Regions from separate parts of the Serratia sp. Nf2 genome, predicted to be linked through region 3. Evidence: predicted binding sites of a transcription regulator. Region 3 holds the regulator's gene; each other region holds the start of a gene.
The links. The regulator PurR, encoded in region 3, represses purine synthesis genes. The targets are predictions, from matches to a motif close to CANGCAAACGTTTGCNTG.
Positions count from the first base shown of each region.

Region 1: the regulator PurR is predicted to act here: its motif matches at 1,810-1,827, upstream of purL (phosphoribosylformylglycinamidine synthase).
Region 2: the regulator PurR is predicted to act here: its motif matches at 1,105-1,122, upstream of rbsD (D-ribose pyranase).
Region 4: the regulator PurR is predicted to act here: its motif matches at 1,638-1,655, upstream of C9411_RS23770 (NCS2 family protein).

Region 1 is NZ_PYTW01000010.1:31,648-34,774, forward strand. It holds gene tadA (tRNA adenosine(34) deaminase TadA) at 1-183, shown strand, start outside; gene mltF (membrane-bound lytic murein transglycosylase MltF) at 184-1,644, opposite strand; gene purL (phosphoribosylformylglycinamidine synthase) at 1,919-3,127, shown strand, end outside.
Region 2 is NZ_PYTW01000007.1:292,682-295,808, reverse strand. It holds gene rbsA (ribose ABC transporter ATP-binding protein RbsA) at 1-664, opposite strand, end outside; gene rbsD (D-ribose pyranase) at 672-1,091, opposite strand; gene kup (low affinity potassium transporter Kup) at 1,263-3,127, opposite strand, start outside.
Region 3 is NZ_PYTW01000003.1:143,474-146,600, reverse strand. It holds gene punR (DNA-binding transcriptional activator PunR) at 1-945, shown strand; gene purR (HTH-type transcriptional repressor PurR) at 942-1,967, opposite strand; gene C9411_RS08465 (YnhF family membrane protein) at 2,292-2,381, shown strand; gene sodB (superoxide dismutase [Fe]) at 2,443-3,021, opposite strand.
Region 4 is NZ_PYTW01000013.1:97,336-100,462, reverse strand. It holds gene C9411_RS23775 (AsmA family protein) at 1-55, opposite strand, end outside; gene C9411_RS23770 (NCS2 family protein) at 184-1,584, opposite strand; gene gltS (sodium/glutamate symporter) at 1,825-3,036, shown strand; gene recG (ATP-dependent DNA helicase RecG) at 3,081-3,127, opposite strand, start outside.

The sequences.
Region 1 (3,127 bases), on a different contig from region 3:
ACCGGCGCGGCCGGTTCGCTGGTGGATATTTTGCGCCATCCGGGCATGAACCATCAGGTGGAGATCGTCTCCGGTGTGTTGGCGGACGAATGCGCCGCCACCTTGAGCAATTTCTTCCGCCTGCGCCGCGAACAGAAAAAAGCGCTCAGGCTGGCGCAGCGGGCGGTGGATAAGCCGGAATAATCAGTGGTTGAGCGCCAGTTCCGGCATCACCGTCGGATAGCCTTTCCCCAACGCCTCCTGCTCGGCGGCCGCTTGCGCCGCCTTTCTCTCTTTTTCCTGCAGATAGCCCACCAGGCTGACCTGGTAGCGGCGGATGTTTTCTACATAGTTGTAGGCTTCACGCCCGCGCGCATAGCCGTAGGTCAGCTGCGGGTAGTAGCGCTTCTGGCTGAGCATCGGCAGGCGCTGCTTGACGTCGACCCAGCTGTCCGGATTGCCTTTTTGCGTTTTGGTCAACTTGCGCGCGTCCAGCATGTGGCCCCAGCCCATGTTGTAGGCCGCCAGCGAGAACCAGATGCGCTCGTCTTCCGGCACGCTGTCCGGCACCTTGGCCATTAGCCGCTGCAGGTAGAGCGCGCCGCCCTGAATGCTCTCTTCCGGATCGAGGCGGTCGTTGACCCCCAGGCCGTCGGCGGTGGCGCGGGTCAGCATCATCAGGCCGCGCACGCCGGTGGGTGAGGTGGCCTGCGGATTCCAGTGCGATTCCTGATAGGCGATGGCCGCCAGCAGCTTCCAGTCGATCTCGTTGGCGTGCTTCTCGAACAGTGGGCGGAAGTTGGGCAGCACCGAGTCGATGGCCGACAGGAAGGTTTTGGTGTCCACATAGTCAAAGCTGCCGACGTGGCCGAGGTATTTTTCTTCGAGCCGCGCCAGGGTGCCGTCGTCCACCATCTGGCTGTAGAAGTCCAGCATCGCCGCGTACAGGCTGTCGTCGCCGTCGCGTTTCAGATACCAGGTGACCGGTTCTTCGTCGGTGACGTCGAACGCCACCGCCAGCTGCGGATGGATGCGCTGCAGCAGCGCGATGGTGACCGAATCGCCGAGGGTGTAGTCCAGCTTGCCGTCGGCCACCCGCTCCAGCAGCTCTTTGGAGGTGAGATCGCTGGAGGACTCCCAGGCGAGATCCGGGTATTTATCCTGTTTGAGCTGCTTTAGCGTGCTGACGTGCGCGGAACCGGAGGCGACCGCCAGCTTGCCTTTAATGTCGGCGAAGCCTTTTGGCCGCGGGGTGCCCAGCCGGTACACCAGCTGTTGGGAAACGGAGTAGTAGGCGGGGCCGGTGCGCGCGCGGCTGAGGCGCTCCTGGTTGTAGATAAGGCCCGCCGCCAGCAGATCGGCGTCGTCGTCGTCCAGATCGTCGAACAGGTCATTGATGTTCTGATGGGGGATCACCACCAGCTTCACCCCGAGGTAGTTGGCGAAGCGCTTGGCCAGTTCGTAGTCGAGCCCACCCGGCCCTTGCTTGGTGTTGAAATAGGTCAGCGGGGAGTTCAGCGTGCTGATACGCAACTCGCCGCGGGAAATGATCTCCTGGAGTTGCCCGCCCTGGCCGCTGCGCCAGGTGATATTGGGCCACAGGGCGAGAGCCAGAAGCAGGGTGACAACGCCGATGAGGATGTAGTTTATTTTAAGACGTTTCAAATAGTTATCCAGTGGTGGCACAGGTACGCCGGCGACAATAACCGCGAATTTTCTCATGGTTAAATCACCAGTGCGGGGGCATTTTGCGCAACAAAACGCCAGTGTGCAACTTTATTGACACGTTATGACAATTCGACGGTGCGGCACGCTTTTATCAATAATCCCTACGCAAACGGTTTCGTCGGCGGCGAGGATTCTCTATAATGACGCGCGTTTTCCCCTGTTGCGCCCAATGAAGCGTCTTATCCGTCGCTTCGAAGACGAGAGAACTTTGATTATGGAAATTCTGCGTGGTTCGCCCGCTTTATCGGCTTTTCGCATTACCAAACTGCTGTCCCGCTGCCAGGACGCTCACCTGCCCATCAGTGATATCTACGCCGAGTACGTCCACTTTGCCGATGTTAGCGCACCGCTCAGTGCCGAAGAACACGCCAAACTTCAACGGCTGCTCAAGTACGGTCCTTCTCTCGCCGAACACGCTCCCGAAGGCCGGTTGCTGCTGGTTACGCCACGTCCGGGCACCATTTCTCCCTGGTCTTCCAAAGCCACCGACATCGCCCACAACTGCGGTTTGCAACAGGTGCTGCGGTTGGAACGCGGCCTGGCGTTCTACGTCAAGGCGCCCGAGCTGACGGAAACCCAGTGGGGCCAGCTCGCCGCGCTGCTGCACGATCGCATGATGGAAATCGTCTTCAGCGAGCTGCAACAGGCCGAACAGCTGTTCGCGCACCATCAGCCGGCGCCGTATCAGTCGATCGATGTGTTGGGCGCAGGGCGCACCGCGCTGGAGCAGGCTAACGTCCGGCTCGGCCTGGCGCTGGCGCAGGACGAGATCGACTACCTGCTGAATGCCTTTACCGATTTGGGGCGCAACCCGACGGATATCGAACTTTATATGTTCGCGCAGGCCAACTCCGAGCACTGCCGCCACAAGATTTTCAACGCCGATTGGATCATCGACGGCGAACAGCAGCCTAAATCGCTGTTCAAAATGATCAAGAACACCTATGAGCAGACGCCGGACTATGTGCTGTCGGCGTATAAAGACAACGCCGCGGTGATGGAAGGCTCTCAGGTCGGCCGCTTCTTCGCTGCGCCGGAAAACGGCAAGTACGATTACCATCAGGAAGACGCGCATATCCTGATGAAGGTAGAAACCCACAACCACCCGACGGCGATCTCGCCGTGGCCGGGCGCCGCGACCGGCTCCGGCGGCGAGATCCGCGACGAGGGGGCTACCGGCCGCGGCGCCAAGCCGAAAGCCGGCCTGGTGGGCTTCTCGGTGTCCAACCTGCGTATTCCCGGTTTTGAACAGCCGTGGGAGCAGGATTTCGGCAAGCCGGAACGCATCGTCACCGCGCTGGATATCATGACCGAAGGCCCGCTGGGCGGCGCGGCGTTCAACAACGAATTCGGTCGTCCGGCGCTGCTGGGCTACTTCCGTACCTATGAAGAGCGCGTCAACAGCCACAACGGCGTCGAG
Region 2 (3,127 bases), on a different contig from region 3:
CGGCGATAAACTGCCCGTCGCGGAACACGGTCACGTCGTCGCAGATTTCAAAAATCTCTTTCAGGCGGTGCGAGATATAAACGATGCCGCGCCCTTCGGCCTTCAGCTCGTTGATCACCTTAAACAGCGAGGCGGTTTCGGTGTCGGTCAGCGCATCGGTCGGTTCGTCCATGATGATCACTTTCGATTCGAAGCTCAGTACCTTGGCGATCTCCACCATCTGCTGATCGCCAATCGACAGCTCGCCCACCAGCCGGTGGCTGCTGTAGCGCAGATTGAGACGCGCCAACAAGCGATCGGCCTCGGCATACATGCGCTTCCAGTCAATGCGGCCGAAACGGTTGACGAACTCGCGGCCGAGGAAGATGTTTTCCGCAATCGTCAACTGCGGGATCAGGTTCAGCTCCTGATGAATAATGCCGATGCCCGCTTCCTGCGAATCCTTAGGCCCGTTGAACACCACCTCGTTACCGAGAAAATACTGGCTGCCGGCATCTTTCTGGTAGATGCCGGTCAGCACTTTCATCATGGTGGACTTCCCGGCGCCGTTTTCCCCCACCAGCGCCATCACCTTGCCGGGATAGACACTGAGGGCGGCGCCGGAAAGCGCCTTCACGCCGGGAAAGGCTTTATCAATCCCTTTCAGTTGCAGTAAAGGTTGCATACGCGCCTCAGAAAGTTACGCCGGCGCACAGGATCACGTTCGCATAAGGCGAACACTCCCCACTGCGGATTACCGCCCGGCTGTACTCGGTTTGCGCTTTAAACGCCTGATGGCTGATATAGCGCACGCTGATGGTGTTACCCTGGCGTTGGCCCAGAGCGGTCAGCTCAGCCAACAGTGCCTCGTGGAGCGACGGATTCTGTTTCACGATCTCTTCTGCCAGGATGGCGCTTTCTACCTGCATCTCTTGCGTGACCGCCGCGAACACCTGCATGAAGGTCGGCACGCCCTGCGTCAGCGCCAGATCGATGCGCTGCGTCGCCGTCGGTATCGGCAGGCCCGCATCGCACAGGGTGAGCTGGTCGGTATGCCCCAGCCGGGCAATCACGGCAGACACGTCGGAATTCAGTAATACGCCTTTTTTCATCTTCTCACTCCACCAGCGAAACGTTTCGCTCTTTGAGGGAGTTTAAAAAAACGGCAGGGGAAGGCAACCGGGACAATGCAGAAGTGTGATCGCTATCGAAACGTTTCGTTCACGCACGGGCAATGCACAAACAAAAGGGGCTCAGCCATGCTGAGCCCCTTATTCGGTGGGTTAGATCTCGACCTGCGTGCCGAGCTCGATGACCCGGTTCGGCGGGATCTCAAACTGATCCGGCGCGCGCAGCGCATTGCGGCTCAGGGCGACGAACAGTTTACCGCGCAGGTAGAGGTACCACGGCCGCTTGGTGAGGATCAGCGATTCATGGGACATGAAGAACGAGGTCTCCGACATGCGGCACGGCAACCCTTCCAGCCCGCAGCGGTGGAACACTTCCTCGACGTTCGGCGTTTCGCGCCAGCCGTAGCTGGCCACCACCCGCCAGAAGGTCGGCGACAGCTGTTCGATGGTCACCCGGCGCACGTTGTGCACGTAAGGCGCATCCTCGGTGCGCAGCGTCAGCAGCACCACGCGTTCATGCAGCACCTTGTTGTGCTTCAGGTTGTGCAGCAGCGCAAAAGGAATGACGTTGGTGGCGCGCGACAGGAACACCGCGGTACCCGGCACTCGCACCGGCGGCGATTTCTCCAGCGAGGCGATCATCGCCTCCAACGAGTTGCCGTGTTCATGCAGGCGACGCAGCAGGCGGAAGCGCTCGCTCTTCCAGGTGGTCATAATGATGAACATCACCAGCGCCAACGTCAGCGGCAACCAGCCGCCGGAGAACAGCTTCAGGGCGTTGGCGGAGAACATCGGCACGTCGATGATCAGCAAGATGGCCACGATGCCGATCGCCAGGAAGCGATTCCAGTGCCAGTTGTTGATCGCCACCGAGGTGACCAGAATGCTGGTCAGCACCATGGTGCCGGTGACGGCGATGCCGTATGCCGCCGCCAGGTTGCTGGAGTGCTCGAAGCCGATGATCACCAGCACCACCGAGATGTACAGCGTCCAGTTGATCACCGGAATATAGATCTGGCCGGATTCCATTTCCGAGGTGTGAATGATGCGCATCGGCGACAGATAGCCCAGACGCACCGCCTGGCGGGTCAGCGAGAAGACGCCGGAAATCACCGCCTGCGAAGCGATGACCGTCGCCAGGGTCGCCAGAATCAGCAGCGGGATCAGCGCCCAGTCGGGCGCCAGCAGGAAGAACGGGTTTTTGATCGCCTCAGGGTTTTTCAGCAGCAGCGCGCCTTGGCCGAAGTAGTTAAGCACCAGCGATGGCAACACCACGGTGAACCAGGCCAGGCGAATCGGGAACTTGCCGAAGTGCCCCATATCGGCATACAGCGCCTCGACGCCGGTGATCGACAGCACCACTGCCCCCAGCGCGAAGAACGACACCTTCTTATATTCCATGAAGAAGTTGATCGCCCATTTGGGGTTCAGCGCCTGCAGCACTTCCGGGTTCGAAATGATGCTGCGCGCACCCAGCACGGCCAACACGATGAACCACAGCAGCATTACCGGGGCGAACAGCTTGCCGACGCTGCCGGTACCGTGCTTTTGGATAACGAACAGCAGCGTCAGCACCAGAATGGAGAGCGGCACGATATAGGCGTCAAGCGCAGGCGCAGCGATTTCCAGCCCCTCTATCGCCGACATCACCGAGATCGCCGGGGTGATTACCACCTCGCCATAGAAGAAGCTACCGCCGATCAGGCCCAGTATCACCAGCACCGCGGTGGTGCGCGCCGAGGTGTTGCGCCCGGCCAGCGACATCAGCGTCAGAATGCCGCCCTCGCCGGCGTTGTCCGCGCGCATCACGTAGGTGAGATATTTGAGGGAAACGATCACGATCAGCATCCAGAAAATCAGCGACAGGAAGCCGAAAACCACGTCTGGACGAACATCGAAGCCGTAATGGCCGGAGAAACACTCTCTCAGCGTATAGAGAGGGCTGGTGCCGATATCACCGTAGACCACGCCGATGGCCGCCAGGGTTACCGCCGATAAGGACTGCTTATGCTCTGCGC
Region 3 (3,127 bases):
ATGTGGTCTGAATATTCTCTTGAAGTGGTCGACGCAGTGGCGCGTACCGGCAGTTTCAGCGCGGCGGCGCAGGAGCTGCACCGGGTGCCGTCGGCGGTGAGCTATACCGTACGGCAGCTGGAGCAATGGCTGGCGGTGCCGCTGTTTGAGCGGCGTCACCGCGACGTGGAGTTGACGCCGGCCGGCGCGTTGTTTATCAAGGATGCGCGAGTTGTTATCAAAAAAATGCTCGACACTCGCCGCCACTGTCAGCAGGTGGCTAACGGGTGGCGCGGCCAGCTGAATATCGCGGTCGACATCATCGTCAAACCGCAGCGCAGCCGCCAACTGGTGCTGGATTTCTACCGTCATTTCCCCGACGTCGAATTGATGCTGCAACCCGAGGTGTTCAACGGCGTGTGGGATGCCTTGGTGGACGGCAGGGCGGATATGGCGATCGGTGCCACCCGTGCGGTGCCGGTCGGCGGCGGCTTCGCCTTCCGCGACATGGGCTATATGAACTGGCTGTGCGTGGTCAGCCCGCAACATCCGCTGGCGCAGTTGACGGGGCCGCTGAATGACGATCAGCTGCGGCCGTATCCTTCGCTTTGCCTGGAGGACACCTCGCGCAATCTGCCCAAGCGCGTCACCTGGACGCTGGATAACCAGCGGCGGCTGGTGGTGCCGGACTGGACTTCGGCGCTCGACTGTTTGTGCGCCGGGCTGTGCGTCGGCATGATGCCGGCGCATCGGGCGCTGCCGCGGGTGCAGCGCGGTGAGTTGAAGGCGTTGCAGCTGCAGCAGCCGTTTCCTGCCAGCCCTTGCTGCCTGACCTGGCAGCAGGATAAACCGTCACCGGCGATGAGCTGGCTGCTGGCGTATCTGGGCGATGGGGAAACGCTGAATCAGGAGTGGCTGAGCGAGGTGGAACCGGAAGCCGCGCAGGCTTCCGGCGCGGGGGATTAGCGGCGGTAGTCGATGAACGGGCCGTCGGCGACCGAGCGGCGTTCGATCAGCTTCGGATGCACTTCGATCACCTGCGACTCTTCGCGTTTGCTGATAATGCGATCCAGCAGCATGGTGAAGGCCATTTCGCCCAGACGCTCTTTCGGCTGGTGAATGGTAGTCAGCGCCGGGGTGAAGTAGCGGGCGTTGCGCACGTTGTCATAGCCGATCACAGAAATATCCTGTGGCACCCGCAGCCCCAGCTCGTCGGCCGCGCAGATGGCGCCCATCGCCATGATGTCGCCGCCGCAGAATACCGCGGTCGGCCGCTGTTTTTGCGACAGGATTTGGTGCATCGCCTTGTAGCCGGACTCCGGCTCAAAGTCACCCTGGACGATCCACTCTTCGCGGATGTCGATATGCGCTTCCTGCAGCGCCTTCATAAAGCCCTGATGACGGCCGCCGCCGGTGTTGCGCGACAGCTGGCCCGGAATGGCGCCGATATCGCGGTGGCCGCGCTCGATCAGGTAACGGCCGGCCAGATAGCCGCCTTCGAACGCGTTATCGATGATGGTATCGGTGAAGTCGCCGCGCGCAGCGCCCCAGTCCATCACCACCATCGGGATATTACGGTAGTCTTCCAGCATGCCCAGCAGCTGATCGGGGTACTCGGAGCACATGACCAGCAGGCCGTCGACGCGTTTTTGCGCCAGCATCGCCAGATAGGCGCGCTGCTTATCCATATTATTGTGTGAGTTGCACAGGATCAGGGTGTAGCCCTTGCTGTAGCAGCTGTTTTCCACCGCCTCGATCACTTCGGCAAAGTAGGGCGCTTCGCTCGAGGTGGCCAGCAGGCCGATCGACTTGGTGTGATTGACTTTCAGGCTGCGCGCCACGGCGCTCGGCGAGTAGTGCAGTTCTTTGATGGCGGCCCACACGGCCGCTTTGGTCTCTTCGGCGACGAAACGAGTCTTATTGATGACGTGCGAAACGGTGGTGGTGGAAACGCCCGCGCGTTTGGCCACATCTTTAATCGTTGCCATGTAAGGAATGACTCCTGAACTCACATGTTTACAGCATGTAAGTGTGATGTTAATCGTTTGCCTACGTAGATCCTTCTCCAGAGAAGCGAAAACTGAGTTTTTAGTGTGTTGAAGTCTTCAGCGCTTAATCAGGAGGGGCATGGATGCCGGTACGCAGTTGTGAACTGCGAATTTTGTCGCATATTGAACAAAAGTGGAAGAGGTAATCGAGATTATAAACCGGGAAATGATAACAAGATTTTATCGGCGAACTGTGGGAAAATGATTTGACGTACTAATTGTGCGCCTTTTATCCTTAGGAAAGCCCATTTTAAAGGAGTTGTCATGGATACCGAATTGAAGATGTCGCTGTTCACCACCGTCTGCGCGTTGGCGGTCATTATCGCTTTCAGCTTCGTTGCCGCGTTGAACTGATTTACCCCCGGTTATAAAAAAGGCGCAGCCTGGCTGCGCCTCATCACCTCAGAACCTGCGCTTACGCTAGGTTTTCCGCGGCGAAGGTCCAGTTGACCAACGCCCAGAAGTTTTCCAGGTATTTTGGACGCGCATTGCGGTAATCGATGTAATACGCGTGTTCCCACACGTCAACGGTCAGCAGCGGTTTGTCTTCACCGGTCAGCGGGGTGGCCGCGTTGGAGGTGTTGACGATCGCCAGCGCGCCGTCCGGTTTTTTCACCAGCCAGGTCCAGCCGGCACCGAAGTTTTTCACTGCGGCATCGGTGAACTGCTCTTTGAACGCAGCGAAGGAGCCGAAGGATTTGACGATCGCCACCGCCAGTTCGCCCTGCGGTTCACCGCCGCCCTGTGGCGACAGGCAGTGCCAGTAGAAGGTGTGGTTCCACACCTGCGCGGCGTTGTTGAAGACGCCGCCGTCAGAGGTCTTGATGATCTCTTCGAGCGATTTGCCCTCGAATTCGCTGCCTTTCACCAGGTTGTTCAGGTTAACCACGTAGGTGTTGTGGTGTTTGCCGTAGTGGTATTCCAGGGTCTCGGCGGAGATGTGCGGCTCGAGCGCGTTTTTCTCATACGGTAATGCAGGTAATTCAAACGACATTGCTTCCTCCTTTACAGCGCCATTCGCTTCCCGCCGGGGCGAGAGTCATATGGGCCGTTTTTTATTGTGGTCTTTCAATCTTAACAATTTTCATCATAAAAAACAG
Region 4 (3,127 bases), on a different contig from region 3:
CCGCCAGCACGATCAGCAGCAGCAACGTCAGCAACAGCTTTCCGATAAATTTCATCGTCTACATCCGCATCGGTCAAAAAAGATACCCTGTTTATGCCGCAATTGGCCGGGCATCTCAAGGGCAATGGTCTGATAGACAATAAAAAACGGCCGCAAGCGGCCGTTTGAACGTCAATGGGCGGGTTACTTCTTCTCGTGTTCCTGCGGGAACACCAGGTTCAGCACGATGGCGGTAATGCCGCCGGCGGCGATGCCGGAAGAGAGCAGGGTTTTCAGCCAGTTCGGCGCGAACTGCAGGATCAGCGGCTGCTGGGAGACGCCCATGCCGACGGCCAGCGACAGCGCCATGATCATGATGGCACGGCGGTTCAGACGCTCGCGCGACACGATGCGCACGCCGGAGGCGGCGATGGTGCCGAACATCACGATGGTCGCGCCGCCCAGGACCGGCTCGGGAATGTGCTGCACGAAGCCGGCCACCGCCGGGAACAGCCCCAGCGCGATCAGCATCAGCGCCACCACGAAGCCGACGTAGCGGCTGGCGACGCCGGTCAGCTGGATCACGCCGTTGTTCTGGCCGAAGCAGGAGTTAGGGAAGGTGTTGAACACCGCCGACAGCATCGAGTTCAGGCCGTTGGCCAGCACGCCGCCCTTCAGGCGCTTCATATACAGCGGCCCGCTGACCGGCTGTTCGGAGACGTCGGAGGTAGCGGTGATGTCGCCGATGGTCTCCAGCGAGGTGACCATAAAGATCAGCATCAGCGGCAGCAGCAGGTTCCAGTCGAAGCCCAGGCCGTAATAGAGCGGCGTGGGGATAGTGATTGCCGCCGTGGGGGCCGCCGGGGCATCGGCGGGCAGCATGTCCATCGCCCAGGCCAACAGATAGCCGACCGCCATGGCGATCACCAGCGAAGCCACGCGCAGGTAAGGATTGCGCTGGCGGTTCAGCAGGATGATCACGGCCAGCACCGCGCCGGCCAGCAGCAGGTTTTTCGGCGAGCCGAAGCTATGATCGTTCATCGCGGCGTAGCCGCCGCCGATCGAGGTCAGGCCGACCTGAATCAGCGACAGGCCGATGATCATCACCACGATGCCGGAAACCAGCGGGGTGATGATGCGGCGAGCCAGATGCAGCACGCGCGACAGCAAAATTTCGGTGCAGGAGGCGACCATCAGGGTGCCGAACAGCGCGGCCATCATGGTCGGCACATCGGCGCCGCCGTTTTTCAGCGCCAGACCGCCCATGATCAGCGGCGAAACGAAGTTGAAGCTGGTGCCCTGAATCGACAGCAGCCCGGAACCCACCGGCCCCCAGGTTTTGATTTGCAGAATGGAAGCCAGACCGGAGGCGAACAGCGACATGCTGATGATGTGCTGGGTATCCTGTGCCGGCAGGCCTAGCGCCTGGCAGATCAGCAGGGCCGGAGTGATCACCGCGACGAACATCGCCAACAGATGCTGGCCGGCGGCAAACAGCGTTTGCGGCAGCGGCGGGCGATCTTCCAGGCGATAAATCAGTTCACTGGCGCGGGGTTCTGAGGCGGCTTGGCGTGCGGCATCAAGCTCGGAGGATGACATGCTCATGGTGTGGCGTTTCCAGATACGGCAAAGCAGGCATTTTAATGCTCCTCCCCGCAAAAGCAAACGGTTGCGCGTAAATATTATGCTGCCGACTTTCTCGTTTATGTCGCATTTTCATTCATTTTTTCTTGTCATCTCAGCGTTTTTTACTTCTAATCCCGCACTCATCAAGTTTAAAAACTAAGTGGTTTTCTATAACTTATTATTTTTATTTGGATCTTTTCCCTTACATGGAGTACCTGGATGTTTCATCTTGATACTTATGGCACGTTAGTCGCGGCGACGCTGGTTTTGCTCCTCGGGGGCAAGTGCGTCAGAACCATTCCTCTGCTGCGAAAATATACCATTCCTGCTCCCGTCGCCGGCGGTTTGCTGGTGGCCCTTCTGCTGTTAGCCCTGAAAAAGCTCGTCAACTGGGAAATCAGTTTTGACATGTCGCTGAAGGACCCGCTGATGCTGGCCTTCTTCGCTACCATCGGTCTGAACGCCAACCTGGCGCGTTTGCGCGCCGGTGGCAAGGTGCTGGTGGTATTCCTGTTCGTGGTGCTGGGGCTGCTTATCGTGCAGAACGCCATCGGCATCGGCATGGCGAAAATGCTGGGGCTGGATCCGCTGATGGGCCTGATCGCCGGGTCGATCACCCTGTCGGGCGGCCATGGTACCGGGGCCGCCTGGAGCAAGCTGTTCATCGAGCGCTACGGTTTTGAAAACGCGACGGAAGTTGCCATGGCCTGTGCCACCTTCGGCCTGGTGCTGGGCGGCCTGATCGGCGGCCCGGTGGCGCGCTATCTGGTCAAACACTCCTCCACGCCGGAAGGCACCCCGGATGACAGCGTGCAGCCGAGCGGCTTCGAGAAGCCTGAAAGCGGCCGCCTGATCACCTCGTTGGTGATGATCGAAACCATCGCCATGATCGCCATCTGTCTGAGTCTGGGGCAACTGATTGCCGGTCTGCTGAGCGGCACGGTGTTTGAACTGCCGAACTTTGTTTGCGTGCTGTTCGTCGGGGTGATCCTCAGCAACACGCTGGCCTTCACCGGTTTCTATACCGTGTTCGAGCGCGCGGTATCGGTGCTGGGCAACGTGAGCCTGTCGCTGTTCCTGGCGATGGCACTGATGAGCCTGCGCCTGTGGGAGCTGGCCTCGCTGGCGCTGCCGATGCTGGCGATCCTGGCGGTGCAGACGCTGGTCATGGCGCTGTACGCGATCTTCGTTACCTACCGGGTGATGGGTAAAAACTACGACGCGGCGGTGCTGGCCGCTGGCCACTGCGGCTTCGGCATGGGCGCCACGCCGACGGCGATCGCCAACATGCAGGCGATCACCGATCGCTTCGGTCCGTCGCACGTGGCGTTTTTGGTGGTGCCGATGGTGGGGGCATTCTTTATCGATATCGCCAATGCCATCGTCATCAAGCTGTATCTGCTGCTGCCGGTGTTCCCGGCGGTGGGGTGATATCGCGAGTCATCACGGAAAGAGGGCGCCTGCGGCGCCCTTTTTTATGCGTTGGAATAACGCGCCTTCTCCGGCAGCCAGCGTTCAATCA